One region of the Vibrio frigidus genome, then DNA from elsewhere that is predicted to be linked to it. Evidence: riboswitches for the same ligand, from Rfam matches in the RefSeq annotation. Region 1 holds a riboswitch; the other holds the start of a gene.

Region 1 (16,752 bases):
TTTACGGCATGCGTGTGAAAAGGTGGGATCGTACAGCTTAGAATCAACAAAATCGTCTATAGCAAATACTTTGCTGACAATGATCATGGCCGTTGACCGGATATTAGCGTCATGCATCTTGTCGGCGATGTCCGCTAAGGTGCCACGAATAATGCGTTCCTCTGGGTGCGAGGCTTTTTCCACCACACAAACTGGCCAGTTTTGTGGATAAACATCGCTAAGTTCACGCACAACTTTTCTTATCAAGGTTGCGCTTAAAAATAAGCATAGCGTCGCTTCATGTCGAGCTAAAGACTTGAGATTCTCTTTATCTGGTACCGGAGTACGACCAGAGGCACGCGAAAGGATAATCGTTTGGCACTCTTCTGGAAGCGTCAACTCCTGCCCCAAAGCGGCCGCAGATGCTTGAAATGAAGACACACCAGGAATGACTTTCCAGTCGATACCCAGCACCTTAAGCCGGCGTGTTTGCTCAGCAAGGGAAGAATAGATAGATAAATCCCCCGTCTGTACTCTTGCAACATCTTGTCCTTGCTCATGGGCGTCGGTATACACTTTGGTGATTTCATCCAGGTCCATACTGGCAGAGTTGTACACTTTCGCCTCTGGATGAGCGCGTTCAATAACCGCTTTAGGAACCAAGCTTCCGGCATAAAGAATAACCGGACAGGTCTCTACTAACTTTGCACCTTTTACTGTGATCAAATCTGGGTCACCCGGCCCGGCACCAATAAAATAAACGGTCATACGACTTCCTTACTGTTTTGTACCATGTCTTTATCAAGAGATTGTTGCGGCTCAATAGAAGATAACTCCTTTGAAGCGTATTCAAGAGAACGCCCTGGAGTTTGACCTTCACGTGTCTCGCCATCTTCTAAAATGTATTTGTTCTTATAACCACGAGGGGTCACTATCCAGTCCTTGAAACGATAACTGCTTTCGTTCCCCACAATAACCGCTGCATTCATTCCAAACTCAAGATCGGTAAAACTATCCAGTGTCGAAAGCTGCACACTCTGTTCATCTCGATAGGCCGCATTGACAACGGCGACAGGCGTGGTCGCTGGTCTGTGTTTAAGAATGATTCGTTGCGCTTCTACAATATGATTTTGACGTTTTCTCGACCTCGGATTATAAAAGGTAATCGCGAAATCAGCCATTGCCGCCGCTTCTATGCGACGAGTAATGACCTCCCACGGGGTCAAGAGATCGGACAGCGAAATCGTGCAACTGTCATGCCCTAACGGTGCGCCAACTAACGACGCGCAAGCATTGGCCGCGGTAATGCCGGGAATAGTTTCCACCTCAATATGAATCTGATGCGAAGAGAGCAGTTCAAACACGAGAGGTGCCATCGCGTACATGCCAGCATCCCCAGAGCAGACCAACGCCACATTCCTACCTTCTTGAACCAGTTTAATGGCGGCATCGGCACGCTGCCACTCTTTGGTCATTCCTGTTCTTACCAGTGCTTGTTCGTTAATAAGCGAGGCGATAAGTTTCACATAGAGACCGTAACCCACTATCACGTCGGCTTGTTTAATCACTTCTTGAGCGCGGATCGACATCAAATCAACGCTTCCTGGTCCTAATCCCACCAAAGATAATCTAGCCACAGTTTGCCTCCTCGGCAGGTGTTATATTTTTCATAATTGGTTCGTCTCGTCCGCGCCTTCTATCTGCGCGAAATATTTATTGTCTATCGCTTGGGAAAGCGGCCTATTATTCGCCAACGCGTTAAACAACGCTCTCCATTCTTGTTCGGAAAACGCTTCAATACCTCGCAGCCAAAGTGCATTATTTTCAGAAGGTTCTTGGTTTTCAGAAGAAGGCGATTTGTCACTTCGCTGGTAGATCACCATTGTCGAACGATTGCGACAAGCACCGGCACACATAGTTCTGCTTATTTTTATTCGCTGCTCTCCTGTCGACAACCCCATCGCTTTCAATATTGATCGCAAATCATGGGCAAGATTTTTGCTTCCTGCCTTCGCGCAACGTTTACCTTCACAGATTAAAATATGGTGTTTATAGAACAGCATTGGCCGATCCAAATCCACATGCTTTGGCTTGCATTGATAGCCTTCTACCACTTCATTACCGTAGGCATTTACTTTGATTTCATTGGTTTTTGACTCGCTATCGCCATGCCGAACTTCGCTGCCATGTTTTTTCTCACCAAACCAGTTCTTACGCTTATGCCTGACCAAAGATTCAGTAAATTCGCGGCGACAACACGCTATCGTCATGTTGAAACCGTCTTGCTTGAATACCCATTTTGGTACGACAAGCTGTTTAGTCCCGCTCAGCTTTAATGCGGCTGCTTCTGCCACAGAATTGCTGCCGGTCACCTTCTTGACGTAATCTGACGGGCTTTCTATGCCTTCAAATCCATCCAGTTGTTGCGGTGTATAGGTGCTAAATAACCACTGATTCTGCGCAGACAGTTGTTGCAGTCCAACTTCGTCCGCCTTGAGGTCGATACTCGCGAAGGCCTCAACAGAGTCTAAACAGAGATTAAATTGTTCGCTGAAGGCTTCTAACCCCGCTTTCAACACTGACAAAGGTGTATTTCGGTCGCAACCTAAACCAAAAATTAAAGATTTTGGTCTCCAAAGTACGACCTTATTTTCCCAGCCGGATAGGTCAACTTGGTTTTCATCACTGATGAGGATTGCACCTCGATAATGGGCACTTTCGACACCATCAAGGCTGGTATGGCTAATGAGGTTAGCGGGCATGCGCTTGTCGTACTTCCACCAGTTTTTATTGCCCGTTTGTTGCGCGATAATCACTGGTTCTTCATTGACGATAGCGGCAGAAACCTTTGTAATTGATGGTTCTGAAATGGGGTCAAGAACCCAACCAAAAGGGGACCCAATCATGTCCGCTGACACCGTCTCAGATACATCGGATGCCGTTGTTATAACGGGTGTCGCCTTTACGACATGGGCGACTCGTTCGGTTAATTGATTTGCGCCACCGCGATGACCTGAAAGCATGGAAATAGCAAACGTCGCTTGCTCATCCAGACAGACCACCGCTGGATCGTTTATCTTGTCTTTCAGCAATGGCCCGATGATTCGACTGACAATACCGCTAGCACAGATAAAGATATGGCCATCATACTGATTAAACCTATCCGCAACAAAGCTCGATAACGGCAGCGTCAATAGTGTTGCGTCTGGTGATACATCTATCGCAACTGGAGACACAAAGAGATCGGCAAAAGGGAGCGCCCTTTTCAGCTTAGCCCCTTGTTTTTCGCCCGCTACGGTGATGGCGTAAATCGCAAGTTTCATCTTCTCACCTACTTATGCTACCGACTGTTTGCCACGTAAGACGCCACGGCGGCTACGAATCGACAATTGAACCATAGAGAAATAACGATGCTCTTCCGGTACTTGGTCAAGATTATGGTAGATCTCTTGTTTATCGGTGCTGGCATGAGAAACATACGTCGCCGTATCGCTCAAACCAAGCTCTTTCAGTTTCGCCGACAATTGAGGGATCATTCGACCTGCTTTGATAAGCATGATGGTATCGAATTCTTTTACCAGAGTATCAAGGCTCTCAATTCCGTAGGTTGCTGGGACGACACAAAAACGTTCCATACCATCCGCCAACGGTATCTTTGTCGCCGCAGGGACCGCTGTAATTGAGGTAATTCCAGGGACAATAATCGGCACTATCTCGGGTGCTATTTCATCAAGCTCTTCTTGAATATAGGCCCATGTGCTGAATACAGAAGGGTCACCTTCGGTCACAAATACCACCGATTTACCCTGTTTGAGACGATCAAAAATAGTCATCGCTGCTACACGCCAAGCCGGAACATTGACACTCGCATCACGAGTCATGGGGAAATGCAAAAAACAACGCTCTCCCGGGATATCTTTTTCAGGCAATGCACCGTTAACGATCTCCCAAGCAAATGAGTCCGCTTTTCCTTTATTTTTTTCCGGAATCGCTACAACATCAGCTTCTTGAATTAATCGAGCTGCTTTTAGCGTCAACAATTCACTATCACCTGTACCTACACCAACAGCATATAGCTGACCGAATTTGCCGTTATTCATTAATTTCTCCCGAAGGGTATTTAGATTTCACAATTGAAAAGAGGTGGATAGGATTCTCCGCCTGATAACGAAGATACTGCGCCAATGGTTGAGTATTAGAAACGTTCACTAGCTGCGCTTCGAAATTTAGCCCGTTAGATTTCGCCCACTGATAAACATCGACTACTGTGTCCATCGTGACGGCTGAAACGACTAAGCGGCCACCGCTATTGAGTGCGGCCCACACATAAGAAAGAATGTCGTTCATTGCGCCTCGACTTCCACCAATAAAAACAGCATCGGGACTTGGCAGGTCCTTCAGCGCATTCGGGGCAGCGTCAGATATAAGCTGAACATTATCGGTGGCATGCGCGCGCATATTCGCTTCTATGTGTTGAAAGCAGGTTTGATTGCATTCCACAGCGAACACCTTGCCTTTTGAGGCAAATTTAGCAGACTCGATAGAGATAGACCCTGAACCCGCACCGATATCCCAAACCGTGTCCTCTGACTGAATACACATACTGGTAAGAGCAAGGTGTCGTACCGCTTGCTTAGTAATCAGCCCCTTTTGTGGCATACGCATGACAAAGCTATCATCACTCGCAAACTGACCATTGCCTCCCCACCTTGCTTGTTCTTCCCGTTGCGCGACAATGATATTCAATCCATCGAACAGGATCTCGCTACTAGCCAGTTCCTCGACCGAAAACGAGCGAATGCGCTCTGTAGTTCCACCAAGTTGCTCACAGACGGTAAGCTTCCAACCAGATTCACTGAACTGTTGCATGTGTTTTGCCATAATTTGCGGCGTGTTTTTATAATCCGTCAAAATCGCAAACAGGCTACCTGACTGCATCTGTGCCACCATTCCAGCACGCTCTCTGCCATGGCAGGAGAGAAATTGAGCCGTCGACCACGATAATCCCAAACGAGAGAATGCAAGTTGGGCCGAACTTTGGGTCGGAATGAACAGAAGTTCTTCAGCCGGTAACCTTTTTAGTAAGGTTGTTCCGATGCCAAAAAAAAGAGGGTCACCGGAAGCGAGAACCACAACATCCCCTTCTTCAGACGCATCAATCACCTTATTTAACCAGACAGAAAAACCTTCGGTCATATCGAGAAAATCACCATCGAATTGAGGAAACCATGCCATATGGCGAGGATGGCCTGCCACAACTCTGGCTTTCGACACGGCATTTACTGCCCTGCTGGTTAAGCTCATACACCCATCTTCAGCAACACCAATTACCGTAATACTTGCCATAGGTTTATACCGTTTGATAGAGAAGGGCGTGAATAGTTGACACCACAATAGGGCTGCCGCCTTTGCGGCCGACGCTCGCAATATAAGGTATCTTATTCTGGTCAATGAGAGCCTGTTTGGACTCTTTAGCTTTAACAAACCCAACTGGGATACCAACGATTAGCGCCGGTTTTATCTCCTCAGCTTCCACCATTCTTAGTACTTCAAACAGCGCAGTAGGTGCATTACCAATGCCAATTATCGCACCGTCTAGTAAGCCCAGATCTCGTGCTCGACGCATAGCCCAAATAGCTCTAGTTTCACCCTTCGCTTTTGCAATGGTGATTACCGCTTTATCACTGATAAAACAGTGGGTATCATTTTTATATACCGATAATCGTTGGGCACTTAAGCCACTGGTGATCATCGTCACATCACTAATAATTGGACAACCCGCTTTTAGTGCTTCAATTCCTGCTTCGACCGCCCCGTCACTAAACCGAAACAACTGAGCAAACTCGAAATCACCCGTGGTATGAATTGCCCTTCGCACAACTGGCCACTGCTTCTCGTCAAACTGGTGGCCACCGTGAAATTGGTGGACCTCTTGATCGATAATAGAGAACGAATCATTCTCGATTACCTGCCCTTGTTGGGTCATCTGTTTCATTGTGTCCATGTCTTTTCACCTGAAATTTGGTCAATAGGTTTGGTTGGGTTTGATATAGCATTCACATCGGAATATCGGGCTAAGGGTTTGCCATCGAAATCGATTAGAACGACATCGATATCCAATTCATTTGTTACATAACGGTCCGCATGAATTTTTGCCTCCTGACACAAGCGCTCAAGAAACAACTCTGGTCGGTCTTCTCTAACTAGCTCTAATACATGGCGTCCCGTGTTGGCCGCATAGATTTTATCGCATAAGAGAGGGGATACTTTTGCCTCTCTGGCAAGCTTGCTAAGATGTGTAAAGTCGATAGCATGACCAGATACATGAGTCATCATTCGACCGGAAATTAATTTGCCTAACTTACCAATCATCACCACCAAGGTAACGCGCTTTACGTGAAAGCGTTTCGCCGCTCTTAACCCAACGCCAATAAAATCGCCGGCCTGAATAAACGCCAATTCCGTCAGTTCTGGCCATTGCTTGATCGCCGATTTTTCTGAACGGCTGCCCGTGGTCAAAATAACGTGCTCTAGACCATTGCTTTTCGCAACCTGAACTGACTGTCTCACTGACGCCGCATAAGCAGATGTAGAGAACGGCTTAACCGTTCCACGCGTGCCCAAAATAGAGATTCCACCAATCAAACCTAGCCTTTCACTGATGGTCTGTTTCGCGGCTTCTACTCCTCCGGGAGCCGAAATAGTAAGTTCAAGCCCAGAATATGGTTCGCCTAAAGCATTATTGCTGTTTGGTGAAAATGTTAACGTTGAATGATCCCACTCTAGCTGCACCATTTCGAGGATATTGGCCCTAGGTATCGGATTGATAGCGGGTTCACCGACCGGAAGTTCAAGCCCCGGAAGCGTCACAGTCGCGATCCCTTCCCCACCTTTGAGCTGAATTCCAGGGTGCCGGCTCCACTTAGCTGTACACTGAATCTCTAGGCCATGGGTACAGTCGGGGTCATCTCCCCCGTCCTTAATAATACCGGCAAGTACTTGCTCGGTTTGTCGTTCAACGATTCGTTCTAAACGAACCAGTTGAAATGTCACCAAGTCTCGATTGGGAAGTTGAATGTCTATTTGAGAGAACGGCTTATCCGAAATTAGCATCCGCACAGCCGCGCGAGCCGCCGCCGCCGCACAAGCCCCTGTGGTATAGCCCCAGCGCAGCTCTTTATTGCTTTTCGAACGCTTTAATTTACCCACTAACAGAAACTCCGGCACGATCGGGATAGTTATATATAATCAAACATTAATGCGGCCGAAATCGAAATACAATGACTCTGAGTGATCCCGCCCAGGCTGTTTGATTGTTGGTTATTTAGCAGGTTCTGACTTACGAAATATATATTCAATCACACAAGATTACATATTTCGTTCACAGTTGCGGGTACAGTTCAGGGATTTAACCTGATTCACTTTATAAAATAGCACTCAGAAGATATAAACGAGCACCACCTATCACTAAATATTCCCAAAGTCTCTCATACAGCATCGATAATAAAATTGATAAATATCAATTTAGATTAAATGATAGAATCATAACCATGAAAAATATCAGTAATTGATATGAAGGTCTTTTAATAGAAAAATATAACTTACTAATATTATTGAATTAAAATGTGATATGTGCGCACCGAAAGAATTTTACTATTAAATATTTCGACGAAAAACAGTGACGTATATCTCATAAAAAAGAATATTGCGATTATAAAATCGGCGAATGGCATCTTTTTATCCTAAATGGGATGGTATTTACCATAACTGACAATTTACACACAAAGTCATTGCTTAATTGGACATGAATAAATAGTGGTATGGTTCTTTTTATTTATATGTTGTAAAAATAAACATCTTTATATTTGTTGATGTTAATCACTATTATAATTGATGTTTTTAAGGCAATATGATTGTCATTCAGGTGTAATATTTATTAAATTGACCTGAGCACAGAATAATGGACATCATTCAATGCCCATTATTCTGTGTTTAGGTTAAATAGCACTTAAAAGGGAATCAAGTTAGACGCTTGAGCTGTGCCCGCAACTGTAATTGGAGAGTCGGCAGACATTAGTCCACTGGATAACATCCGGGAAGGCGCGCTGCCAGATGTTGACCCAAAAGCCAGGAGACCTGCCTGAATAATAATAAAAACTCTAACACTAGAGTTTGTAAAGGCGAGCGGGTTACTCGTGGTTTACTGGCCTATTTATGGCCGGTCCCGATATTCAATCCTGTAAGCCAAAAATAATGGTCACACGAACCCCATCAATAGACCCACCATATGATGGAAAGGACGTTGTACTTAAACTTACGGAATATAATAATGTCAAATACTAAACGTTTTAATTATATGTTTAATATACATAAAATCCCTCGCAAGGCACTAAAGATCATCTCTATCGGGCTATTGACCACCTTGCCTCTTATCCCTGTTGTTCACGCTTCTGAACCAACGGCTAAAACAGAAAAATCCGCTATTGTACTCGCCGCATTTGGCACAAGCTATGACACAGCAATCGGGTCACTTATTGGTATACAAAAACAGGTCCAAGACGCCTACCCAGATACACCCGTCCGGTTTGCATTTACTTCGAGTATTATTCGTAAAATCTGGCATAGACGCGCATCGGATGATGAGTATCAAAAAAGTCATCCTGAGGTACCACAAGGTTTTTACCAAGTGAAAAATGTACTCGGTACGATGGCTGATCTGCAAAACGAAGGCTATAAGAATATCGTGGTTCAAACAACGCTACTGTCACACGGTGAAGAGTTTATCGATCTTAAAGCCACAGTCGACGCTCTGGCTTCCATTCAAACAATAAAAGAGAAATGGAAACCATTTAATAAGGTCGTTCTTGGACGCCCACTAATGGGCACATGGGGGTCACACAACCCGTACCGAAAAGACTTAGACCAACTTGCTGAAGCACTCGCTAGCGATGTACAACGAGCAAAAGAAAACAATACTGCTTTGATCTATATGGGTCATGGCAACGACCATCTTTCTACCGGTCTCTATTATGAATTGCAAGAGGTGATGAATAAACGTTACCCCGACGTAAATATCTATGTTGGTCTGGTGGAGGGCTACCCCAACTTCGATAATATAATGGAACAGTTAAAACGCGACGCAATAAAAAGTGTTGCCGTAAAACCGCTAATGGTCGTAGCTGGAGACCATGCAAGCAACGATATGGCTGGTGATGATGAAGATTCGTGGAAAGTGATGCTGTCAAAGCAAAACATCAAAGTAACCCCTTTACTCGAAGGATTAGGTAGCAAAGAATCCATTCAAAAGATCTATCTTCAACATCTCGTCGACGCGGCAAAAGACGCCAACATAACGCTACGTTAACACCGTTGATCATACTCATTTAATAGAAAGAGCAGTATAGCCATGATTTCAGATCAACATCACACCGATGACGCTTTCATTGAGGTTAAGTCATTGACCCGGTATTTTGGTAAAAGCAAAGCTGTCGATGAGATGAGTTTTTCCCTTCGTCGCGGAGAAGTGTGTGCCTTTCTGGGACCGAATGGAGCAGGAAAAACGACAACAATCAAGATGATGACTGGGCTGCTCGAACCTGACTCTGGTCAGGTTCTGTATGAGAAGACAGAAAATCGTTCTGACCGACATAAATTGAGGCGATTAATCGGGGTCGTTCCTCAACACAATAATGTTGACCGGGAGCTAACCTCCGTTGAGAACCTTAAGGTTCATGGCCTATTGTACAAAATGCGCGGTGCTTCCCTAACACAAGCTATCGACGAATGCCTCGAATTTGCCGGGCTAACTGAACATAAAGACAAGCCAGCCTCAAAGCTATCAGGTGGCATGAAACGAAAATTGGTTATCGCTCGAGCGCTAATGCACAAGCCAAAAATCTTGTTTTTGGATGAACCAACGGTGGGATTAGACCCCCACAGCCGAAGAAAAATGTGGTCTTTTCTCAATAAAATCAACAAGGAACGTAACTGCACTATTTTCCTCACTACGCATTATATTGAGGAAGCAGAACGATTAGCGGATCGCGTCATCTTTATAGACAGCGGGAAAATAATCACACAAGGAACCGCAGAAAACCTCAAGCACAGCTTGGGGCGCTATGTTCTTGAAATAGAAACCGAGGATTTCCATCAGGAGTTTTATGATAACCGAGAGCAAGCGTTGGAAAGACTCGCTGATATCTCTCACGATCCTATGGAAACCCGTTCTCCAAAAACAAGAGTAAGAGAAACCAGCGTCAGAGAAACCACATTGGAAGATGTTTTCCTCCATTTCACTGGAAAAAGGCTAATAAAGAATGCTTGATGGTGTCGTAGGCATTTACTATCGGGAATGCACCGTATTAAAGAAAAAGATTGTCCGTGTCGTATTGGCAGCAGCGGTTCCTCCGTTCCTATATCTGATGGCATTCGGCTATGGCGTAGGTAAAGGAACCACCGTTGAAGGTATCGAATATCTCACATTTTTGTTACCGGGACTTTTAGCGATGTCGAGTATGAACCATAGCTATAATATCGCGAGCGAAATCAATATCAGTCGTTTCTATCTAAAGATATTTGAGGAGTACCTGTTGTCACCTAACCAGCGATGGCAAATCGTGGCTGGCGAAGTGGCTTATGGCGTCACTAAAGGCATGATTCCTGTCGCTGTAGTGGCAATTTATAGCGTTTTTTGTGGTATCAGTTTGCATTTCTCTATTCAGTTTGCCTTGGCTTTGCTGTTGCATCTGATTGCCTTTGCTCTTATTGGTTTTATCATCTCACTCAAGATGAAAAACCATAGAGATCAGGCGACCATGAACTCATTTGTGATTACCCCGATGATGTTTCTTTCTGGCACATTTTTTCCTGTCGATCAGATGCCCATGGTGATTCAGATACTGGCTAAACTTTCCCCTCTAACTTACAGCGCGGATCTCATTCGCTCTTCTCTGTTGGATACCCCTTTTAATACCTCATCATTGGCTATATTGTTTGTTCTGACGCTCATACTGCTGTTTGTCGCTAATCGAATTGTATATAAGGTCGAAGCATGAGGTGGACATTAGTTACTATCTTTATTATTTGTATGCTGCTTTCAACGCTGATCGGCCCCAACTGGATCAATCCTTTTGATATGTCGCCGATCGAATACAAAATTCTGACCGAACTTCGAGTGCCTAGAGTGCTATTTTCGGCCGTTATCGGTGCCATGTTAGGTCTTAGCGGCAGCATCTATCAGCTTACGTTGAAAAACCCTTTGGCAGACAGTTTCACCACTGGCGCGGCTTCATCCTCAGCATTGGGGGCCGTATTAGCCATTTCCCTTGGTATGCCGGTTCACTTTGTCTCTGTATTTGCTTTTATAACAGGGTTAGGTGGACTCACTATGGTTTATCGGATGTCCCTGACAGCGGGACGGATTAACCCAATTACAATGATCTTAGCAGGGGTCGTTATGAATGTGGTCGCTTCTGCGGTGATCAGCTTTTCTAAGTACTATTTTGAGGACTCTCTAAACTCCATTGTCTATTGGTTAATGGGCGGCATTTTTATGGTCAACGTAGAAAGGTTAACCATTTGCACCTTATTGTTTTCGGGCGTCTTCTTTTATCTGCACCGCAATTCAATGAAACTGAACATCTTGGCTCTAGATGAACACTCGGCGCAGAGCCTTGGTGTCAATGTCCATCGCCTTCGTTCCAAGGTGTTTATCGCCTCGACCTTACTGGTTTCGGTGGCGGTCAGCTTTTCAGGGATTATCGGCTTTGTTGGTCTTATCGTTCCCCATATCTCTCGCAGTCTTTTTGGCAGCGATATGAAACATAATATCTTTTATTCCAGTTTGTTTGGTGCGTTTCTGCTTATGGCATCAGATACTATTGCGAGAGTGATAATTCCAGGTGGGGCTGAGCTTCCAGTTGGTATTATGACGGCGGTATTCGGTGGTGCGTTCTTCTTCTATCTGTTAAAGCACCGAAGGGAGCACTTCTGGAATGGCTAATATCAAGATTCAAAATCTAGAATATCGCAGAAGCGATTTCTCCCTTAACGTCCCTTCATTAGCTATTGAATCTGGTGAAAAAGTGGCATTAATGGGTGAAAACGGTTGCGGGAAAAGTACACTGATAAATTTGCTTGCTGGGTTAATCGAAACCCCTCAACAATCCATATTTTATCAGCAACAGCCATTGGAAGAGATCACCCACTCTACACGGGCGAGGCTGTTTTCCGTTCTGCCACAGTTTTCAGATATCTCATTTCCGTTTAGCGTCCTTGAGGTTGCGCTGCTTGGAAGATATGTACACTTAAAAACCAATGAGTTCCAACAACAGGATAAAGACAAGACCATCGAGTTACTGAAGTTACTGGATATAGAACAGTATAAGAAACGCAGTTATTCAGATCTCTCTGGTGGTGAAAAACGCCGAGTGATGTTAGCGCGCGTGTTAAATCAGGAGGCACCAATTATCTATTTAGATGAGCCTAACTCCAGCTTAGATATCCGTCATACATTAGAAATATTTGACCACTTACACCAATTGCCACAGACGGTCATCACTTCTGTACACGATATCAATCTAGCGTATCGCTATTTTGATCGATTCCTTTTCTTTAAGAAAGGGGAGCTTATTTATGATGTCCTTAGGGACCAAGTAACCCCACAACTACTCTCCGAGGTTTACGATGTTACGGTGTCTTCTGATACTACTAGCTTTAGTTTCTGTTCCTGAAGCTATAGCCTATGAAAGAATTGTCTTACTTGCGCCCGCTGCAGGTGACATATTGATTAAACTTGGCGTTCAGGACAAGGTGGTCGGCGTTACTCGCAGTAACGACGACTTCCCCAATGCGCTAAAGGTAGGTTCTCACATCAAGCCAAATGTTGAGTTACTGAAAGGCCTAAAACCAGACCTTCTTATCATCAGCTCAAATCGATTTTTTTCTGAGTATATGTCGCAGCAACTAGACGTAGAGGTGATGAAGTACGACCCCGTCACGTTGGACCAAATCCTTACGCAGATAACAAGCTTAGGTGAGCGGACAAATAGACAGTCTGAGGCGAATAAACTTGTCCAAGAGCTTGTTCATGTTCGTGAACAAATTCAACCATTGAAACAAAAACCAAGGGTAGTTTTTGAAGTAACAGAAAGCCCATTTATGGTGGCAGGAGATAAGAGCATAGTGAATGGTATTATCGGCGCTGCGGGCGGTGATCTTATCGCGCCTACTGGGCGTAAGGTTGCCAAATTTAACATCGAAAGCATCCTGATTGAGGACCCAGATTACTATATCTATCAAGTCGGGCCTATGAACAAACGCCCTACTCTGCCGTCACAAAGACCAAACTACAGCATACTCAGTAGTGAGTTTATGAAGGTGGACCAATTAGAATTTTCACGCGCAAACACTCGGTCTTTCTATCTATCATTGGAACTAAATCATCGATTTAATACGCAGCAATAGCAGGCCTTAATTCGAGCCTAAATATATCATTGGGGGAAAACATAACTCATCATTCCCCCTAACCATTGATGAAAATCAACCTTAACCATGTTTGGACTTTTTGTATCTGAAATGGGTTGTTATCTACCTTTATACCATTCGCTATAACGCTACCATGAGCAAAAATTACGCTTATACCCTTTTGGTAGGTAGGTCATGGCTCGAAGATCTAAAAAAAAATCAAACCTTGTCGTCGAAAAAGTTGCCGCTATAGCTTCATTAATATTAATTATTGCCGCTTGGTGGTTTGGCGGAGTTGAGATATCTCAGCGTCAAAGCACTATGCTAAATTCGTTGCTAGAAGAGAACCAGCAACTCGTTAAGGTTGATGATAACCTTTACAAAATCACTGAAAACGACGAACAAAAAGCATGGTTAGGCGTTGGGCAAGGGGTTGGCTACGGTGGTGAACTTAGCGTCGCAATTCGTATGAATATACAAGGCGCCATTGAGCAAGCCAGTATCTTATCCATCAAAGACACCGCCTCTTATGTGAACAAGGTGATTGAACATGGTTTAGTGAATAAATTCCTTGGCACAATGGGCAGAAGTCAGATCCCCGTAGATGCCATAAGCGGCGCAACGTTGTCTTCGAATGGCATTCTAAACGCCGCGAATAATGCCGTAGACCCGATTCGTGAACAGATCTTTGGCTATCGCCTAGAAGAAGCATCTAGCCCATTTGATACGGTAAGCTTCCTTGATGGACTCGCGGTGGTGTTCTTCCTATTGGCCATTTATGTCAGCCGGTCTACCAGCATCCATAAAAACAAGATGCAATGGACCGTGATGATTTCCGCACTGCTTATATTTGGTTTCTACTCGGCTGCCCTTGTTTCTTCCGCCACGATGGGCATATTAATCTCGGGGACATGGACATCAGGCCTTGGAAATTATACCGCCATTATTCTTCTGATACTCAGTGTCGGCTATATTCTGTTGTTCAACAAAAATATCTATTGTCAGATGATCTGCCCTATGGGTACCACACAACAATGTCTCTCTAAACTTACTAATGCGAAAACCATCAGCCTTAAACACAAAGCCTTTCATTGGTTCCCACGGCTTATTTTATTGGCGACGTTGAGCGGTGGTTTGTACTTTAGAAATCCTGCGGCATTCACCTTTGAACCATTCGGTATTATGTTCAGCATGGTGGGTTCTATTTATCTATTTATTCCGACTATTTTGTTGCTCATCACCTCGCTGTTTATTCATCGTCCTTGGTGTAAAACCCTCTGTCCTATTAATGCGATGACCGACTATCTGCTCTTTATAAAAGAGTGGTACAAACAGGTAACCAAACCGAAAAGGATCAAAAAAAATCCTGCAGGAAAACAAGACAAACTAACGCAAAATAAGCGCACCAATACACACCTCAAAAATGAGCAACCAATCACCATCTCTGTTGAGGAGTCATAAGTATGAGAAAGCATTTTCTATATCTATTTTATGCCGTGACATCCGGTTTCATCCTACTGGCTTTACATCAAGACATTACCCTGGTTCTGAAAACCAGCAGTTCCAACAAACCTCAATATGTTTTTAGTCAAATCACCGATGACAATGCTGAAAAACGCAAGCAGGAAGACATGGATATCATTCGCCAATGGGCCAAGGGATACGATCCAAGTGCTCGTAACCACGACTGAGGTAGAACATGAACGTAAACAAAAAGGTGGGGACCACCACCACTCAAAAAGAAACAGAAATTAGGATAATGGACGGCAATGAGGCCGCGGCTTCTGTGGCATATCGCTGTAACGATGTCATCGGCATCTATCCGATTACCCCATCTTCTGCCATGGCAGAGCATTGCGAAGAGTGGACGAACGACCAAGTCACTAACTTCAGAGGCGTCATACCTAGTATTTACGAGATGCAGTCGGAAGCCGGAGCGGCAGGTCTTGTACACGGGGCATTAACGGCAGGCTCTTTAGCCACCTCTTTTACCTCATCACAGGGATTGTTATTAATGATCCCAAATATGTATAAGATAGCGGGCGAACTCACCCCTTTTGTACTGCATGTCGCGGCGAGAACAGTGGCAACACACGCCCTTTCAATCTTCTGCGATCACTCCGATGTGATGGCGGTACGTCAAACTGGCTTTGCTATGCTTTCAGGCAATAACAGCCAACAAGCCCATGACTTAGCATTAATTGCTCAGGCAGCCACATTACAAAGCCGTATCCCCTTTGTGCATTTTTTTGATGGATTCAGGACCTCTCATGAGCTAAACCACGTCCAAACTATCCATAATGACACAATAGAAAAAATGTTAGATGAAGACGCTATTGCACAACACTTTCAGCGAAGACTGACACCAGACGCTCCAACACTCAAAGGTTCTTCACAGAACCCGGACACCTACTTTCAAGCAAGAGAAGCGGTAAACAGTTATTATAATATCTGCTCTAACATCGTCGTCGACATGATGGGAAAATTTGGCGAGCTTACCGGACGTCATTACCAACCTTTTCAATATTTTGGTGATGAAAAAGCCACCGCACTTATTGTCGTGATGGGATCCGCCACAAGCACCGTGAAGCAAACCGTTACTGGATTGCAAAAAAAGGGTAAACACGTCGGTGTTCTATGCGTTCATCTATTTCGGCCGTTTTCTGTCGAGCATTGCTTAAGCGTTATTCCATCAACGATTCAAAACATTGCAGTACTGGATAGGACCAAAGAACCTGGTGCCATCGGCGAACCACTATACCTCGACATGCTCGCAGCAATGTCACAAAGCTGGCACACACACCATAGCACCCCCACACCGGAAATTTTTGGTGGACGATACGGAATCTCTTCAAAAGAATTCACCCCTTATCATGTAGAGTCTATCTATACTGCTATAGAATTTGGCTCAATCTTTCATAGCTTTACGGTCGGTATAACCGATGACGTCACCAACCTTTCGCTACCATTAGTCCATACAGGCATCGACTACGATGAGTCAACACTCCGGGCACTTTTCTATGGGTTGGGATCAGACGGTACCGTTGGCGCAAATAAAAATACCATCAAAATCGTGGGCTCCGACAGCCCTTGGTTTACCCAAGGTTATTTTGTTTATGACTCCAAAAAAAGTGGGGGGATGACCACATCTCATTTGCGATTCGATAACACCCTAATTGATGCGCCTTACCTCATAGATAAAGCAGACTTCCTTGGTTGTCACCAGTTTAGCCTGCTTAAAAACAACGACATTCTGGCCCATGCCAAACGGGGTGCAACCGTTCTATTTAATTCTGTCTATTCAGCAGA
Region 2 (16,752 bases), on a different contig from region 1:
TTCTCTGCCATATCAACTAATTCTGTCGATCCTAATAGCTTGATCGGAACAGAAGACAGATAATCTTTAATAAGGGTTTGAGTATACTTTCGCTTTACGGTTGCAGGTGTAGCGATAAGTCCGACTGCAATATTTGAAATAAGAGATGCTGGCTTTATTGCTGGTACAACACCAACAACGGGTATAGAAAATGATCCGCGTAATGAAGGAAGTACAATTGTACTTGCCGTATTGCATGCAATGACAATAACGTCAACCCGATGCCGCTGAGTAGCATAACGCACCATATCATTCACTCTTTCGATGAGCGTATCAGGGTCAAGCTCACCGTAGGGGTAACCTTTATCATCAAATAGATAAATATAATTTGCGTTAGGAAGTTCTTTGCAAACTTCTTGATAAACTGACAATCCACCAACGCCAGAATCGAAGAGAAGGATATTAGCTTGCTGTGGCAAAGTTAAAACCAGTCAGGTAAAGAAGAAAGATATTACTTAATAGTTTTTATTTGGCAACAACAAAGTCAACTATCTAAGGGCAAGGATTTGTTATAGTTAATATCTCAATATAAACCCCCCGAATGCTGGCTAGTCCAACAATTGAGGGATTTTCATTAAGCCCTTTTGCAATTTAGAACTGATAAGTACCAGTAAAAAATGCCGTTCGACCAGGTCCTTTGTAATAATAATCATCGCCAGTCACGAAACTACTGCTCCCATAACCTGTTTCATAATCAGTATCAAAAGCATTATTTACTCGCAATCCTAATTTAAGAGAACTCGTCGCCAAATAACCTATACCTAAATCAACAACAGTATAAGCATCAAGTTCCTTGTCAGAATTGTCTGCTCTTTCTCCTGTATATAACGTCGACACACTCAGATCGAAACTTTCATAAAAATACATCATATTCCAAGCAAATTTATTCTCAGGGATACGAACTAAAGCATCTCCTGTACTTTTATCTTCTGAATCCATCCATTCCGCAACAAGTTCATGATTGATTGGTCCCGTATAGAAATCAATTGCGACTTCAATGCCTTCTATTGTTGCATCATCAACATTTGAAGGTGTCCATTTTCCGCTTCCATTCTCTTGAGCCCAATTTATAAGGTTTTCGATTTCTGTTTTATATGCCGTAATGCTCCAATTTAAAACATCGTAGTTGCCTCGAAGGCCAACTTCCGCTGACTCCGATTCTTCCGGTTTTAAATTTGGGTTACCTTTATCATAAGCAGATTCAGGCCAATACAAGTCGTTAAATGTTGGCGCTTTAAATGCACTACCAATAGAAGATACTATTTGCAGTGATTTCGAGATTTGATATCCTGCTGCCGCATTCCAAGTTGTCTTTCCACCAAATGCACTATCGTCATCATGTCTCAAACTCAATTCTAAGCTTAGTGGATCAAATACAAAACTAGAGGTCAAGAATGCCGCTTTGTTTTCTTTATCTAGTTTTTCGTAATTATCTGTATTTGAGCCTCCTCTATCAGCACTCTCTTTGTAATAATCTAATCCTGCATTAAGAACGATATTATTAAGAGCCAAATAGGTATTTATCCAGGAAACACCATTGCGACGAGAAGTTATTGTTCCTTTCGCATTTTGTCCTTCAGCATCACCCGTTGCTTGATAACTCTTACCCAAAAAAAACTGCAGATTAGAAAGATAATCCTCTTTTTCATATATAACACCACTGGACAATCTATAGAACTCATCGTCTTGTTGATTTTTCGAACCGTCATATTGACCTGCGTATTCGAAATCTGACGATTTATCATATCCACTGAACATCAAAGACCATTCTTCATTTAGTTGGTGATTAATGTGACCGAATGCTGTTTGGGCTGAATAGCCAAACTCTTCACCATCCGCGGCCAATTCATAAATTTTGTAACCGTCGCTTTGTTCTTTGTTTACTACAAAAGAACCTTGAGTATTTTCTGAAATATTACCTGATGACCGCCAACCAACCTGTCCATGATCTTCGCTTCCATAACCTACTCTCAACTCATGAGTTTCTTCTGAAGATATAGTGCTTATCGCGATCACTCCACCAATAGCATCAGATCCATAAACAGAAGCCCTTGGGCCTCTCACTATCTCAATGCTCTGGATAGCAAAAGCAGGGATTAGTCCGATGGACGCCGCCCCCAACGTTGGAGAATTAATTCTAACGCCATCAACCAAAACAAGGGCATGCTTAGATTTCGTTCCACGGATATATATAGAAGAAGCATTTCCTTTGTTCCCTAAAGTATTAACCGTAATTCCAGGAACGCTCTTCAGTAACTCTAATGCAGTGGTAGCTTGCGTAGCTTCTATTCGTTCTCTATCAATAACCGTTATTGAAGCCAGAGCCGAACTCTCCGCCTGTTCAAAACGGTTGGCCGTAACAATGACAGTTTCGATATCAGAAGAAGATTGTGCAAAAGAGAGTGGAGATGCAGAAACTAGCGATGCCACTGCGGCCGCTATTATTGATTTGTTCATTAATAATCCTGTTCGCGTAAGTCCTAGTAAATGAGAAAGTTCATTTACTTGCTGGCAGGTATTCGGACTTAAGAGCATGACCTATGATAATATTAATTGGTCGCCTAGCATCTCACTTCCCACTCATCATTGGATGTAGCAGTGTGTGGTTTTCACCGTAGATGTTCGTTCTCTTTTACCGCTGCGCGTCAGTTCTGGATTTTCACCAGATTCCCATTTCAGGCAATTTATAGTTTCAATTGCCACCAGCTCTAAAACGGATACTAATTATCAATATATCTCTTGTCTAGTGGAAAAATTAACGTTTCTACATGAAACTTATTCATATCAGTACTGGACAACCAAGCCGGATTGAATAAAATCTGCGCTCCTTGTGTAAAGTTAAAGGCATATCTATGGCAAACCTAGAAATAAACTCTAATCGCTACCACGAACAGCTGAAAGAGAAGGCGAATCGTCTCAACGAAATGTTTGTTGAATATGATGTACCTGAGTTGGAAATATTTGAATCTGCTGAGCAAAATTATCGTATGAGAGCCGAATTTCGCGTTTGGCACGAAGGCGAAGCTCTTTATTACATAATGTTTAATCAAGGAACTCGTGAGAAAATTCGCGTTGACCAATTCCCTGCGGCAAGCAACGTAATTAATGAGTTGATGCCACTTCTTATTGATTCGATCAAAAACAACGATGACCTTCGGAAAAAACTGTTTCAAGTTGATTTTCTGTCAACCTTAAATGGCGAAGTGCTTGTTTCTCTTCTTTACCACCGTCAGCTTGATGATAAATGGACTGAAGAAGCAAAAGCATTGAGGATATTGCTTAATAATAAAGGCTTCAATCTCAATATTATCGGACGAGCAAGAAAAATGAAAATAGTGCTCGAACGTGATTATGTGATTGAGAAATTAAATGTTCATGGCCGTACCTATATCTATCAACAAGTAGAAAATAGCTTTACTCAACCGAACGGTATTGTTGCTCAGAAAATGCTGGAGTGGGCGGTAAATTGTACGAAAAAAAGTAGCGGTGATTTATTGGAACTTTATTGTGGTAACGGTAACTTTTCATTAGCCCTTGCTCAAAATTTTGAACGCGTACTCGCAACCGAAGTCGCTATGCCATCAGTAGTTTCTGCTCAATACAATATCGCAGTAAATAAGATAGATAATGTCCAAATTATCCGTATGTCCGCTGAGGAGTTTACCGAAGCGATGGATGGTAAACGGGAGTTTCGACGATTAAAACAAGCGAATATTGACCTAACTAGCTACAACTGCAACACTATTTTTGTCGATCCACCAAGATCCGGCATGGACGAAGACACTTGTAAAATGGTTCAGGGTTATGAACGTATTTTATATATATCTTGCAACCCTGAAACGCTCAAAGAAAATCTCGAATTATTATCTATCACTCACAAAATTATCAGATTCGCTCTATTTGACCAATTTCCTTACACCCACCATATGGAAGCCGGTGTTCTTTTAGAAAAGCGCAAATAAAGAAAATTAAAAAAACGAGCATATCGCTCGTTTTTTTAATTCCTAACTAGTTACTCACCCTTTGCTATGAAACCTAGTTTTTTTCCTACCCATAACAGTAACAACAACGTCACTATAATGGCGAAAAAATTCGATCCCGCCCCCGGATACTGAGCTTTTATAAATGCTGAATAACCAAAAGCACCTACAAAAAAACAAGCCAAACCAACCAATGGAAGTTCTTCTGAAACAGGGTTACGTAGATAATTTTGATAAAGCATTTGTACTGATAGTACCAGAGCTATCAGTGGAAAAATTGAGAAAGCGACCTCAGTTACCGTCAACACGGAGAGCAATGCATTACTGCACATACCTACAATTACCGCTAAAAGTAGCGTTTTTCTAGCAGAGTCACTTTTCGTTGGATTAGATTCATTCGACATAGTTATATCCTATTGTTTTGTCTTTCTCGCTCTTTTCTGTACCAATAAGCACCTTTAGCGGTCATTCTTAATTGCATCACTAACCTTTCAGTTAGTTCTTCTCTTTCATCTTTACTTAAATCCAACGCTTCTGCACCGGAGCTAAATACCAAGATTACCGATGCTTCCGCCTGAATAGAGGCTTCCTCTCTATCCATTCCTGTGCTTATCAAATATTCGGTCATTTCAGCTACGAAATGTTGCATCTCTCTTGCCACTGCGGCTCTAAACTCAGCCGATGTACCTGAGCGTTCGCGCAATAACAATCGAAATACGTTAGGGCTACTATCAATAAATTCCATAAAGGTTTCTACTGAAGTTCGAATAACACTGCCTTCTTTGGCAATTCGCTGCCTAGCCTGCCTCATAAGTTGCCTTAGGAGTAAACCGCCCTCATCAACCAAGGTTAATCCTAACTCATCCATATCTTTGAAATGACGATAGAACGAGGTTGGCGCAATACCTGCCTCCCTCGCGACTTCTCTTAAACTCAAATTTGAGAAACTGCGATCGGCTCTAAGCTGATTAAATGCTGCATCAATTAATGATCGGCGTGTTTTTTCTTTTTGTAGCGCACGAATTCCCATAGGGGGTTATTTTTACCAATAAAGCCAATTAACGTCTAATTACTATAACGCGAATTCGAACCAGTGAGAAATACACATTGTAAAAGCACAACTAACATCCATTAGATTTGCATAAGTCCGTGATCATTACCACTCTATAGTGTGATGACCATTTACCTATGGTGATAACAAGTTAAAATCTCGCTACAGCAATGTTAACAAAAATCATGGAAGGCGAATCAATATGGCTCGAAAAACTCACTTTGATGTGATCGTAATCGGTAGTGGTCCCGGAGGTGAAGGGGCAGCAATGGGATTAACCAAAGCAGGGTTAAATGTCGCCATAATTGAAAAGGAACCAAGTGTTGGTGGCGGATGTACCCACTGGGGAACGATTCCTTCGAAAGCATTAAGACACGCAGTAAGCCGGATCATCGAATTTAATAGCAATCCACTGTTTCATCGTAATGTTAATAACGTACATGCCTCTTTTGCTGATATTCTTAGCCATGCGAAAACCGTTATTGATAAGCAAACACGCCTTCGTCAAGGTTTTTATGATCGCAACCAATGTGACCTTATTTTTGGTAAAGCTCATTTTGTAGATAAAAATCAGGTTGCCGTAAAACAGATTGACGGGAGCCTAGAATATTATACTGCGGACAAATTTGTTATCGCGACAGGTTCCAGACCTTACCAACCCGAAGACGTTGACTTTAATCATCCTCGTATTTACGACAGCGACTCAATTCTTTCTCTAGGACATACTCCAAGAAACATCATTATTTATGGTGCAGGTGTCATCGGCTGCGAATACGCTTCTATTTTTCGCGGGCTAGATGTAAAAACCGACCTCATCAACACACGGGATCGCTTACTCTCATTTTTAGATAATGAAACTTCAGATGCTCTTTCATACCATTTTTGGAATAGTGGCGTTGTCATCCGAAATGATGAAACATATGAAAAAGTCGAAGCTACTGATGACGGTGTAATTATCCACCTACAATCAGGAAAAAAAATGCGTGCAGACTGTTTGCTCTACGCCAATGGTCGAACGGGTAATACCGACAAACTAAACCTCGAATCAGCTGGATTGACTGCTGACGCCAGAGGATCTCTAAGCATCAATAAAAAATATCAGACAAAAGTAGAGCATATATATGCTGTCGGAGATGTTATTGGATACCCTAGCTTAGCTAGTGCTGCATACGATCAAGGTCGCTTTGTGGCACAGAACATTGTGAAAGGAAAAGCCGATACCCACCTAATAGAAGACATCCCTACTGGGATATACACCATACCGGAAATTAGCTCTGTGGGTAAAACCGAACAAGAACTCACTGCTGCGAAGGTTCCATATGAAGTCGGACGCTCTTCGTTTAAACACCTCGCTCGAGCTCAAATCGCCGGAAAAGATATTGGCAGCCTAAAAATACTCTTTCATCGAGAAACAAAAGAGATATTGGGTATTCATTGTTTCGGGGAACGCGCTGCGGAAATTATTCATATCGGGCAGGCGATAATGGAACAAAAAGGAAAAGCGAATAACATCGAATATTTCGTTAATACGACCTTTAACTACCCTACAATGGCAGAAGCTTACCGAGTAGCGGCATTAAACGGGCTTAATCGTCTGTTTTAAAATAAAAGGCTATACCCGGTAATCATTATGTTCAGGCTGAGAATACCTCAGCCTGAACGAATTCTTAGAGAAAAACACCTCTTCTCCACTGCGATACAAAAACAAACCCTAAACTTACACCACGTATCACCATAAAACTTATCATCGCTGCCCATAAGGCGTGATTACCAAAACCGCTCATCAAACCGAAGACGGCAAAAAAGGTACAAGTGGCAATAAACATGCTATTTCTCATCTCCTTACCTTTTGTTGCACCGATAAAAATACCGTCCAAAACAAAACACCACATAGCGCACAATGGCATAGCAATTAACCAAGGGAGGTACATACTGGCTATCTTACTAACACGTTCAATATCAGTGATCATGGATATCAAGTTGTTACCAAAGAGATAAAAAACGCCCCCTAAAAAGAAACAAATGACGAAACTCCAAACAAACGTAACCACTATCGATTCTTTCAACGCCCCTCTATTTTTTGCGCCTATTGCTTTGCCTACCATAGCTTCAATGGCATAAGCAAACCCATCCATACCATAAGATATAATCATCAGAAAGCTCATCAATACTGCATTAGCTGCGACGACATCATCACCATAGGTTGCTCCTTGAAAGGTCATGAAGCTAAAGGCCCCCTGTAGACATAAAGAGCGTAGAAAGATATCTCGATTGAGTTTGACGAATCGTGATAGTCCACTCGTTAACCTTATGGTTCTTTCACGTATTATTGATGAAATAGCAGGCAACTGAAAGTTTTTCCACGTTTTAACAACAAAACCCAATCCTATAACCAAGCTTGTGTATTCTGCAATAACAGAAGCAAGAGCGGCGCCTTCTACTCCCCAGTTGAACCCAACCACAAAAAGAAAATCTAAAGCAATATTGGTAACGTTAGCGAAAATCACCATCCACATAGGTGCTCGTGAGTTTTGGGTGCCTAACAACCAGCCAAGCATGACATAATTTGCAAGAGAGGCAGGTGCACTCCACGCTCTAATAACAAAATAGGTCTCTCCGTAGTGCTTAACCTCATTACTCGCACGACTAAAACCGAAAATAATATCAGCCATCACCCGATGAAAAAGCAGAAATATTACTGCGAATGCAAAGGCCATAAACAAACCTTGAAGCAGAACCAAAACTAGTTGTTCTTTTTTCTCTCCGCCTAGAGCTTGGGCGGTTAATCCAGTTGTCGACATTCTCAAAAAACCTAACAACCAGAAAGTCACACTGATCATGGTCCCACCCAAGGCGACACCACCTAAATACCATGAATGTTCTAAATGACCGATCACAGCAGCATCAACCAACCCCAGCAACGGAACGGTGATATTTGAAAGAACCATCGGAATAGCGAGAAGAAGTACTTGTTTGTGGATCGATGTATTCTGAAGCGTTGATAAAAAAGAGTTAAACACATAAACCTCACTAAGTTACCGGGAAGTGTAACTTAGTGATTCATCTATTGTCCCGTTAAATTACCAAGATAACTCAACGACAATCGGAGTAAGCCTATGTCTTAATGTTGGAAATGCAGCAATGGCGCGTTGCCAAACTTTCCATCGTCCACAACTATCATCAAATGGAGAGAATAATTTAATATATTTGCACCAAGGCAACCATTGCAACAGTTTTTCTGTTGGTTTGTTAAAACCATGAGAATAATTTTGGCTTCCTAACCTTTGCCCATAGCGAGTTGACGCTTTGTCACCGGCTACGACAATACAAGCATGACATTGATTAAAATATCGACTCATATTTTGGACAAACTGAGCCACATCAGATTCTGAACGCGATAACAGCGCTTGTTCACAAACGATAATAACTGGCACATTGCTCGGTATAGATAAGGATTGCATCCAATTAAAGTTATCGACGGAACCATTGATTAATTTATATCTATCACTTGGATGAAATAACTTCTCCCTCCAAAGCAAGTGCTCAGAAATGTCCAGCTCTACCCAGTGACACAAGCCATTATCTAATCGATAAAATCGAGTATCTAATCCGCCACCTATATTTAATACCCAAGCGTTAGGATGATCTTTTAAAAAGGCACCGACTCTTTCGTCGCAAAGCTTAGTAAGCGTCGCGTGCAATAATTGTTTCTGAGCAATATCACCAGAAAGGCATTCTGAAGAAAGCTGACAGTATCGACAGGCATTAGCCGCAATAGGATCATAGACCAAACCATCATTAACCAGACTTTCTCGACTTCTTAGCCACATCGGTTGTAGTAAGTGAACTGGCACATCATAGTGAGGCTTATTATTGATATTGGTTGAGGCTTTTATATATTGGACATTCATTATCATCTCTCCCGAACTAAAGATGATAATGATTATTATTTAGATTATCAAGTTATAAATTACATCCAGTCCGTATTTCGAATAATACCGACAGCGACACCTTCTATAGCTAAGTGCTGGGACTCTAGATCAACTTTAATTGGAGAGAAATCTTCATTTTCTGCATGAAGCAATACTGTTGACCCTTTCCTTTCAAGCCGTTTAACTGTGACGTCATCATCGACACGAGCCACCACAACTTGACCATCTCTGACGTCTTGTGTTTTGTGTACCGCCAGTAAATCACCATCCATGATGCCTATATCTTTCATACTTTCACCTTGAACGCGAAGCAAAAAATCGGCTTGAGGTCGAAACATCGTCGGATCAACTTTATAGTTCGCTTCAACATGCTCTTGCGCCAAAATAGGTTCGCCAGCCGCGACTTGTCCTATTAAAGGCAATCCTAAATCATCATTTACAGCATCACTCTGAAGCAAAACTCGAATCCCCCTAGATGCGCCAGGGATAATCTCAATAGCTTGCTTTTTAGCAAGGGCTTTTAAATGCTCTTCTGCGGCATTAGCAGAACGGAAACCCAACTCTCTAGCGATTTCTGCTCGTGTTGGGGGCATACCAGAATCTTCAATTTTGTCTCTGATAAGATCTAATACTTGTTGTTGACGAGGGGTTAACGGCTTCATAAGTCACCTGTTTTTTTATACAGTTAACTGTGAGTATATCCAGTATTTATTTGTTTGCAACGGAAAGGTGTCATTTTTTAACCAACGACCCATTTTCATATCTGTTTAGTCAATTATCAATTGCGTTTCATACTTAGCACGATTCATTGAGATCATTGTTTTGAACGTTTTAATATTTTCATTACTAAAGAAAATCGTCTCTTTTAACCTCTCGTAAGTTCGCAAGTCCGCCACATCAATAATCAGTACAAAATCCACCTCACCAGTCACCTGATAACATTCTTTCACTTCAGGTACACCTTGGAGCTGTTTTATAAAATTTTGATTAATCTGCTTTTTATCCCTCTCCATACATACCTCAACAACAATGTGTAATGGATTACCTAATTTTTCTGGGTTCAGAATGGCAACCTTTCGACTAATTACACCTTCTGTTGTTAGTCGCTGTACTCGCTTCAGACATGCTGGCGGAGACAATGCTACCCTTTCAGCAAGATCAACATTGGTAATAGAGCAGTCGCTCTGCAATTCTCGTAAAATAGCTTTATCTGTCCGATCAAGAAACACTATTAACCTCACTCACCCATTATCAGAATAAAATACATTTATGGGTCTAAATTACAGCAATAATTTTTCAAATCTACTCTAAACTAATTAACTTGTAGAAGAATAATGCCGGTAAATAGATAATTATTGCCCTAATTCATCTAAAACTCATAAATGAACGTCGGTTTTTTTGTTCTTATCAAGATCAGTTTATAACGTAACTGCGTGTTACTTTATAAACACTCAATGCAATAGAGGTAACAAAAGCAGTATCAGTGGATGTCGTTTGTCCCAAACTTAAGTTACTTATAAACGCATTAAAAGGATAATGTTTCATGTGGAACAATACGTTCATCACCCATATATCAAATCAGTTTAAAGAGATCATCCGAGTCTATCTGGTTTTAGTCAAGGTAATGCTTCCGGCTGTCATTATCGTTAAACTGTTAGACTTAGTTGGCGCCACAGATCTGCTTGCTTACTGTCTTTCTCCTGCAATGAATATTGTAGGGTTATCGCAAGAAATGGGCTTGGTATGGGCCGTCGCTTTATTAACCAATATCTATACCGCTATGGTGGTGTTTTACTCAATAGCCGCTACTAATGCAATTTCTGTCGCGGACATATCGGTACTGGGAGTCATGATATTAATTGCTCATGGGCTACCTGTAGAAGGTGCTATAGCCAAGTCATTAGGTATTCGATGGAGAGTAACATTACTTGTAAGAGTGGGGGGGGCATTATTATTAGGGTCAATATTGAACCTTTTATACTCAACTCTGCAATGGAAACAAGAACCAATTGCTTTATCTTGGGCACCAACTACAAGTAATTCGTTTGGATGGATTCAGTGGAGTATTGAACAAGCGCAACTTTTTGCTTCTATCTTTGTCATTTTAACCGCCCTCATCATAATGCTGCGAATTCTACGCATACTTGGAATTGAGGCTCTACTGCACAAATTACTGTCACCATTATTAAGAGGGCTCACGTTAGGTAAAGAAGCCGCCAACATTACAATTATTGGAATGACACTGGGAATTTCGTTCGGTGCAGGATTACTCATCGATGAAGTAAAAAAAGGGCACATTAGTAAACGGGATACTGCACTTGTCATGGGTTTCCTTGGGTTATGTCACAGCATCATTGAAGACACACTGTTGATACTATTGCTCGGCGCTGACCTATACGCCATTCTTTGGGGAAGACTTGTTTTCGCTATCTGCATCGTTGCTATTTGGGGGCGAATGTATAAGCAATAAATTACAAGGTTAAGTAAACTGGAACAACAGTCGAAAATAGCGGCGACCAAAAAAGCGTCTTCGCTTTTAAACACTGCGCCTATGCCTTGTGTAGAATAGGAACCAACTTTAACAATGCGTTTGAATCCCCTATTTTTTGTAATTCATTTATTGTTACCTGCTGCTATAATTAGCCAACATATCAACGGTAACAAAAATGATAGAACAAATTGATTTAGACGTGAAAGCTTGGACTAGTTTCTGGTATTCTTTCGGCGCAAAACTATCTTCATCGAAATCCCCCTTAAACTTCGATTTTCATCAGAGTTTTGGGATGAATTCGAACCCTTGAACGTAGTGCATTTTTGATAACTCTTGAGGCGATAAACCTAATGTCATCTGGACGTATAATTCCACGCTCACTTTTAAAGCTCCCTCTCTCTTTATTAGTAAAGAGCACCGCTATTCCTACTGAGCCAATTAAAGATTTAGACATCGATTTGGATAAACCTATCGTCTACGCACTCCCATTTCGTTCCAATGTTGACCTTTTCACATTGAGAAGAAAAGCATTAGAAATCGGTTTACCGGATCCTCTTTTGCCACTGAAGATAAACGGGAAAGAGTTAGGTCGATATGTCTATATTAGTTCGAGGCCAACAATACTTAAAAATGACAAGCACATACCAAGTGCTTCCATTGCTCTATTTAGCGATTTATTGACGTTGCACGGAGAAGATTCAGAGTTAGATGTTCAGGTTATTCCTGCGACCGTTTTATGGGGAAGAAAACCGGGTAAAGAAGCCGATCTAAGACCTTATTTACGCGCAATGAATGGCCCACAAAAAGCCGCAGCGGTCATCGTTTCTGGTCGAGATTGCCAAGTGAGGTTTAGCCCCGTTGTTTCACTTCGTTATATGGCGGATGTACATGGTACAGATGAATCGATAGCGCATAAACTCGCTCGAGTAGCACGAACCCACTTCTCAAGACAAAAGCTAGCCGCTATTGGGCCTAAACTCCCTAATCGCGAGCAATTATTTACTCGACTACTCGATTCAGAAGTTATCCAAAAAGCTATCGAGAATGAAGCCAACAGTAAAAATATCAGTCTCGAAAAGGCGCGAAAAGAAGCGCACTCGATTCTCGATGAAATTGCCGCTAATTTCTCATATTCTCTGATTAAGAATGGAGAGCGGATACTAGGTTGGTTATGGAATAAGCTTTATAAAGGGCTTAACATTAGCAACGCCACCACGGTACGTCGATTAGCACAAGATGGGCATGAGATAGTTTACGTGCCGTGTCATCGAAGCCATATGGACTATTTATTGCTCTCTTACGTCCTTTATCATGAGGGAATGGTTCCTCCTCATATTGCGGCAGGCATCAATCTTAACTTCTTCCCCGCAGGCTATATATTCCGTCGTGGCGGTGCCTTTTTTATTCGTCGCAGCTTCAAAGGAAATAAACTCTACTCCACTATATTCCGTGAATACCTCTCTGAGTTATTTACTAAAGGCTACTCGGTTGAGTATTTCAGTGAAGGTGGTCGTTCTCGTACAGGTAGACTACTACCAGCGAAAACCGGCATGCTAGCCATGACTATCCAAACGATGTTACGAGAACAGAGCCGCCCTGTTACCCTAGTCCCAGTCTACATTGGCTATGAACATGTAATGGAAGTATCCACCTACGCGAAAGAGCTGCGAGGAAAACGCAAAGAAAAAGAGAACGCAGGGCAGGTACTTAAAACGATACGTAAGCTTCGTAATTTTGGTCAAGGCTATGTAAACTTTGGCGAACCAATCCCTCTAAATCAATTCCTTAACGAAGAAGTCCCGGAATGGAAACAAGACATCAATCCTCTTGATCCACCTAGACCTAAATGGTTGACACCAACTGTCAATAAACTCGCTGTTAAGATGATGACTCATATCAATGATGCAGCAGCAGCAAATGCATTAACGCTATGTGCAACTGCTCTGCTTGCATCTCGTCAACGTGCTCTATCAAAAGATACATTGGTCGTGCAGATTGACTCGTATTTATCACTACTTAAGAATGTCCCATACTCCAATACATTTACCATGCCGGACAAAACCGCAACAGAGTTAGTTGAGCATGCGATTTCATTAGATAAATTCGTAATCGAAACCGATACTATGGGTGACATTGTTTCCCTAGATCGCAATCAATCCATCTTAATGACTTACTACCGTAATAACATTATTCACCTATTCGCAATACCATCATTAATTTCACACTTGGTTGTTCGTCACGAAAGTATATCCGTAAAATACATTAAGTCTGTCGTACACCAACTTTATCCTTTCTTGAAAAAAGAGTTGTTTTTGAATTACGATCAATCAAATCTTGATCAAACGGTCGAAAGCATCCTAGATGAACTGGTAAGGCAAAAACTGGTTTGCCGTACAGAAGATAATATATCTATCGACCAACCTAGAATTCAATCATTGATGTTGCTTGCCCGTACTATCGCAGAGACACTGCAACGCTATGCCATTTCAATCAATCTTCTAGGGGCCAATCCAGAACTTGAGAAACCTGAACTAGAGAAGAAATGCCAGGAAGTTGCTCAACGTCTCGGTAGATTGCACGGTATCAATGCTCCAGAGTTTTTTGATAAAGGGGTATTTACTTCGTTATTTACAACATTGAAAGAACAACAATATATCGACGTGGATGGCAACTGTAATCTAGATAACACTCAACATTTAGCGGATATGTTATCGGCGTTATTACCAACGGAAGTAAAGTTAACTATTCAGGAAAACCTATATAGTGAAGTAAAATAACCGTCATTTAAATAACGTCATAACGAAAAAAGGTTCTGTCAATACAGAACCTTTTTCATTAAAACCATTTTTGACGCCTTGAGTAGATTATAGATAACTAAGAAAGATCGACAGAGCCATAATTAACCCAACATTATTGTTATTTAAAAATGCCTTAAAACAGAGATTTCGTTCTCTCTTTTTAATCAAATTTTGTTGATATACAAACAATCCAGCCGACACTAGTATTCCCCAATAAAAAACGGTACTAAGGTTCAACCAGTTACCTAAAATTATAAACAAAACCAGCGTTAACAACTGCAATAAGCCAATAATGATTTTATCAAAGCGACCAAACAAAATTGCGGTTGATTTTACCCCTATTCGCAAATCATCATCTCTATCGACCATTGCATACTGAGTATCGTAAGCCATGGTCCATAACACATTAATGACAAATAATAACCATACAGGAGACGTAAGTTCATTCGCTTGCGCAGCCCAGGCCATTGGTATCGCCCAACTGAATGCTAACCCTAGGAATAATTGAGGAAGATGAGTAAAACGCTTCATAAAAGGGTAAATGAACGCCAACACAATACCGAAAAATGACAGCTTAACGGTAAGAGGATTCATAGTAAGTACAAGAAAAAAAGAAGATAACGCTAATATTAGAAACAAAACAATGGCTTCAAACGGTTTCACTTTCCCTGCAGGAAGCGGTCGTTGCTCTGTCCTTTGAACATGTCCGTCAATTTTTCTATCTGCGAAATCATTGATAACGCATCCAGCAGAGCGCATAAACAGCACTCCAAAAACAAATACAACAACAACGTCTAATCTAGGCTTACCTTCCGAAGCAAGTAACAAGGCCCATATGGTTGGCCACAGAAGCAATAATGAACCAATTGGCTTATCCATACGCATTAGTTGCCAGTAGGCTCTCGCTTTTACTAAGCTCATCTAAACCGTCTCCGTAAGATACACCGGTGATTCGGGAAGAAAAAGTTCTGCGACTAACATAGGTTTTTTATTCATCCATAAACGTGATCGTCTAGCAATAAGTCGCTGGTTAGGGAGGTTAACCCAGCCAAGTTGCAAAGCATCTCTACTCACACCCTCAACACTAAATACTGTTAATCCAAGTGGAATAGTACCCTGTTGAATTAAGTTATGTGGCTGGTCGTCCAAAGACGCTTCTGGTATCAAAGTTCGACCAATTACCCATTCTTGCTCATCACCTAAAAGCATGACTTCTCTGAGTAAGCAACCAGTATCACTAAGAAGTTCTTTTTCTTCAATTGTGACCTCTCTAGCTGAAATCATCTCATTAAAAAGCATCTTAACCGTTAAGTTTTCACACTTTTCTTCAAAACGACGTGACAATGAGCCTCTTTCCAACAACCAATGTAGAGAAACGCTCGAAGATAGTTCAAACTTGTCAATGTCTTGCCAATCAACTTTTTTGAGCGCAGCAATGTACAACGAAATCAGCTCAGTCATAGGTATATTTATTTAGTTCTAGTAATATAAGCAATTTATACTTGGTGTTTAGGCTAAAAAAGCCGCAGAATACAAACTTGTCTAGGTGCTACATTGTAGCAGACTAAGACGCCACGATAATCCGATAAAAAAAGAAAGATCCCATAAATATGCTTAAACAATATATTGTTTTAATAATTTTCGCTCTAACCAGTACTTTTTCAGTCACAACATATGCGGATGAAGAAGAGCAAAACAGCGGACCCACATTCGCCTATTATACATTAGCACCAGATCTCACTACCAACGTATACACAAAAGGCAAAAAACTGGCATATCTGCAAGTCCGAGTCGATTTAATGGTTGCGGATAGCTCTTATGTCGTTGAGCTAGAAAGACACGAACCTTTAATTCGAGATACTATCGTTGCATACATTGGTGAACAAACTGAAGATCAAGTGAAAACCCTCGCTGGAAGAGAAGAACTCAGAAAGCAACTCAAAGAAAATCTAAACAATCTGCTCATTGCCGAAACGGGTAAAACCCTCATCACAGATTTATTGTTTACTAAATTCCTCTTTCAATAATTCTGCTCTGATTTTCAAAGCAATGGCATTTAAAGGCCATTGCTACAGTAGACATATTTTGTGCTATATGATCATCAGCCATTTGTTTTTTTTGTCATCTGGCTATCAATCCTAGCAAGTAATAAACCAGACGCTAAGCCTACCAAGTGAGCGGTATTAGCAATAGCCATATATGGCTGCACATACCCTAGCACCAACCAAACAAGCATAAATATGACGATAGGTTTCGGTAAGCTCACCCCTTTTTCAGGCGATATGACACCTAACAACCATGAATATCCCATTAGCGCATACACCACCCCTGACAATCCACCAAAGTTGGCACCTTCAACCCAATATTGACCTGCACCCGATAGGGCCGATGATAATATAAAGATCTGCAATAATTTAATCGTACCAAGCCGCTTTTCTATATCTCCGCCTAATTGCCACCA

The links. Region 1 has a riboswitch for cobalamin ahead of AACW90_RS16755 (sirohydrochlorin cobaltochelatase). Riboswitches for the same ligand answer to the same signal wherever they lie in the genome.
Region 2: another riboswitch for cobalamin. It lies ahead of AACW90_RS21895 (TonB-dependent receptor domain-containing protein); the one in region 1 lies ahead of AACW90_RS16755 (sirohydrochlorin cobaltochelatase).

The regions. Positions count from the first base shown of each region.
Region 1 covers NZ_JBCDMC010000009.1:191,683-208,434, reverse strand. The annotation lists gene cobM (precorrin-4 C(11)-methyltransferase) at 1-747, opposite strand, end outside; gene cobJ (precorrin-3B C(17)-methyltransferase) at 744-1,616, opposite strand; gene AACW90_RS16780 (cobalamin biosynthesis protein) at 1,647-3,302, opposite strand; gene cobI (precorrin-2 C(20)-methyltransferase) at 3,315-4,079, opposite strand; gene cbiE (precorrin-6y C5,15-methyltransferase (decarboxylating) subunit CbiE) at 4,072-5,325, opposite strand; gene AACW90_RS16765 (precorrin-8X methylmutase) at 5,330-5,983, opposite strand; gene AACW90_RS16760 (cobalt-precorrin-5B (C(1))-methyltransferase) at 5,971-7,188, opposite strand; cobalamin riboswitch at 7,289-7,456, opposite strand; cobalamin riboswitch at 7,957-8,137, shown strand; gene AACW90_RS16755 (sirohydrochlorin cobaltochelatase) at 8,309-9,343, shown strand; gene AACW90_RS16750 (ABC transporter ATP-binding protein) at 9,386-10,303, shown strand; gene AACW90_RS16745 (ABC transporter permease) at 10,296-11,033, shown strand; gene AACW90_RS16740 (FecCD family ABC transporter permease) at 11,030-11,980, shown strand; gene AACW90_RS16735 (ABC transporter ATP-binding protein) at 11,973-12,710, shown strand; gene AACW90_RS16730 (ABC transporter substrate-binding protein) at 12,664-13,443, shown strand; gene AACW90_RS16725 (4Fe-4S binding protein) at 13,639-14,904, shown strand; gene AACW90_RS16720 (hypothetical protein) at 14,907-15,134, shown strand; gene nifJ (pyruvate:ferredoxin (flavodoxin) oxidoreductase) at 15,143-16,752, shown strand, end outside.
Region 2 covers NZ_JBCDMC010000020.1:31,028-47,779, reverse strand. The annotation lists gene murI (glutamate racemase) at 1-470, opposite strand, end outside; gene AACW90_RS21895 (TonB-dependent receptor domain-containing protein) at 631-2,496, opposite strand; cobalamin riboswitch at 2,533-2,761, opposite strand; gene trmA (tRNA (uridine(54)-C5)-methyltransferase TrmA) at 2,892-4,001, shown strand; gene AACW90_RS21885 (YijD family membrane protein) at 4,052-4,423, opposite strand; gene fabR (HTH-type transcriptional repressor FabR) at 4,426-5,049, opposite strand; gene sthA (Si-specific NAD(P)(+) transhydrogenase) at 5,273-6,673, shown strand; gene dinF (MATE family efflux transporter DinF) at 6,738-8,090, opposite strand; gene AACW90_RS21865 (class I SAM-dependent methyltransferase) at 8,151-8,981, opposite strand; gene lexA (transcriptional repressor LexA) at 9,041-9,664, opposite strand; gene AACW90_RS21855 (Lrp/AsnC family transcriptional regulator) at 9,770-10,231, opposite strand; gene AACW90_RS21850 (hypothetical protein) at 10,546-11,472, shown strand; gene plsB (glycerol-3-phosphate 1-O-acyltransferase PlsB) at 11,844-14,270, shown strand; gene ubiA (4-hydroxybenzoate octaprenyltransferase) at 14,358-15,212, opposite strand; gene AACW90_RS21835 (chorismate lyase) at 15,213-15,752, opposite strand; gene AACW90_RS21830 (flagellar basal body-associated protein FliL) at 15,902-16,318, shown strand; gene glpG (rhomboid family intramembrane serine protease GlpG) at 16,393-16,752, opposite strand, start outside.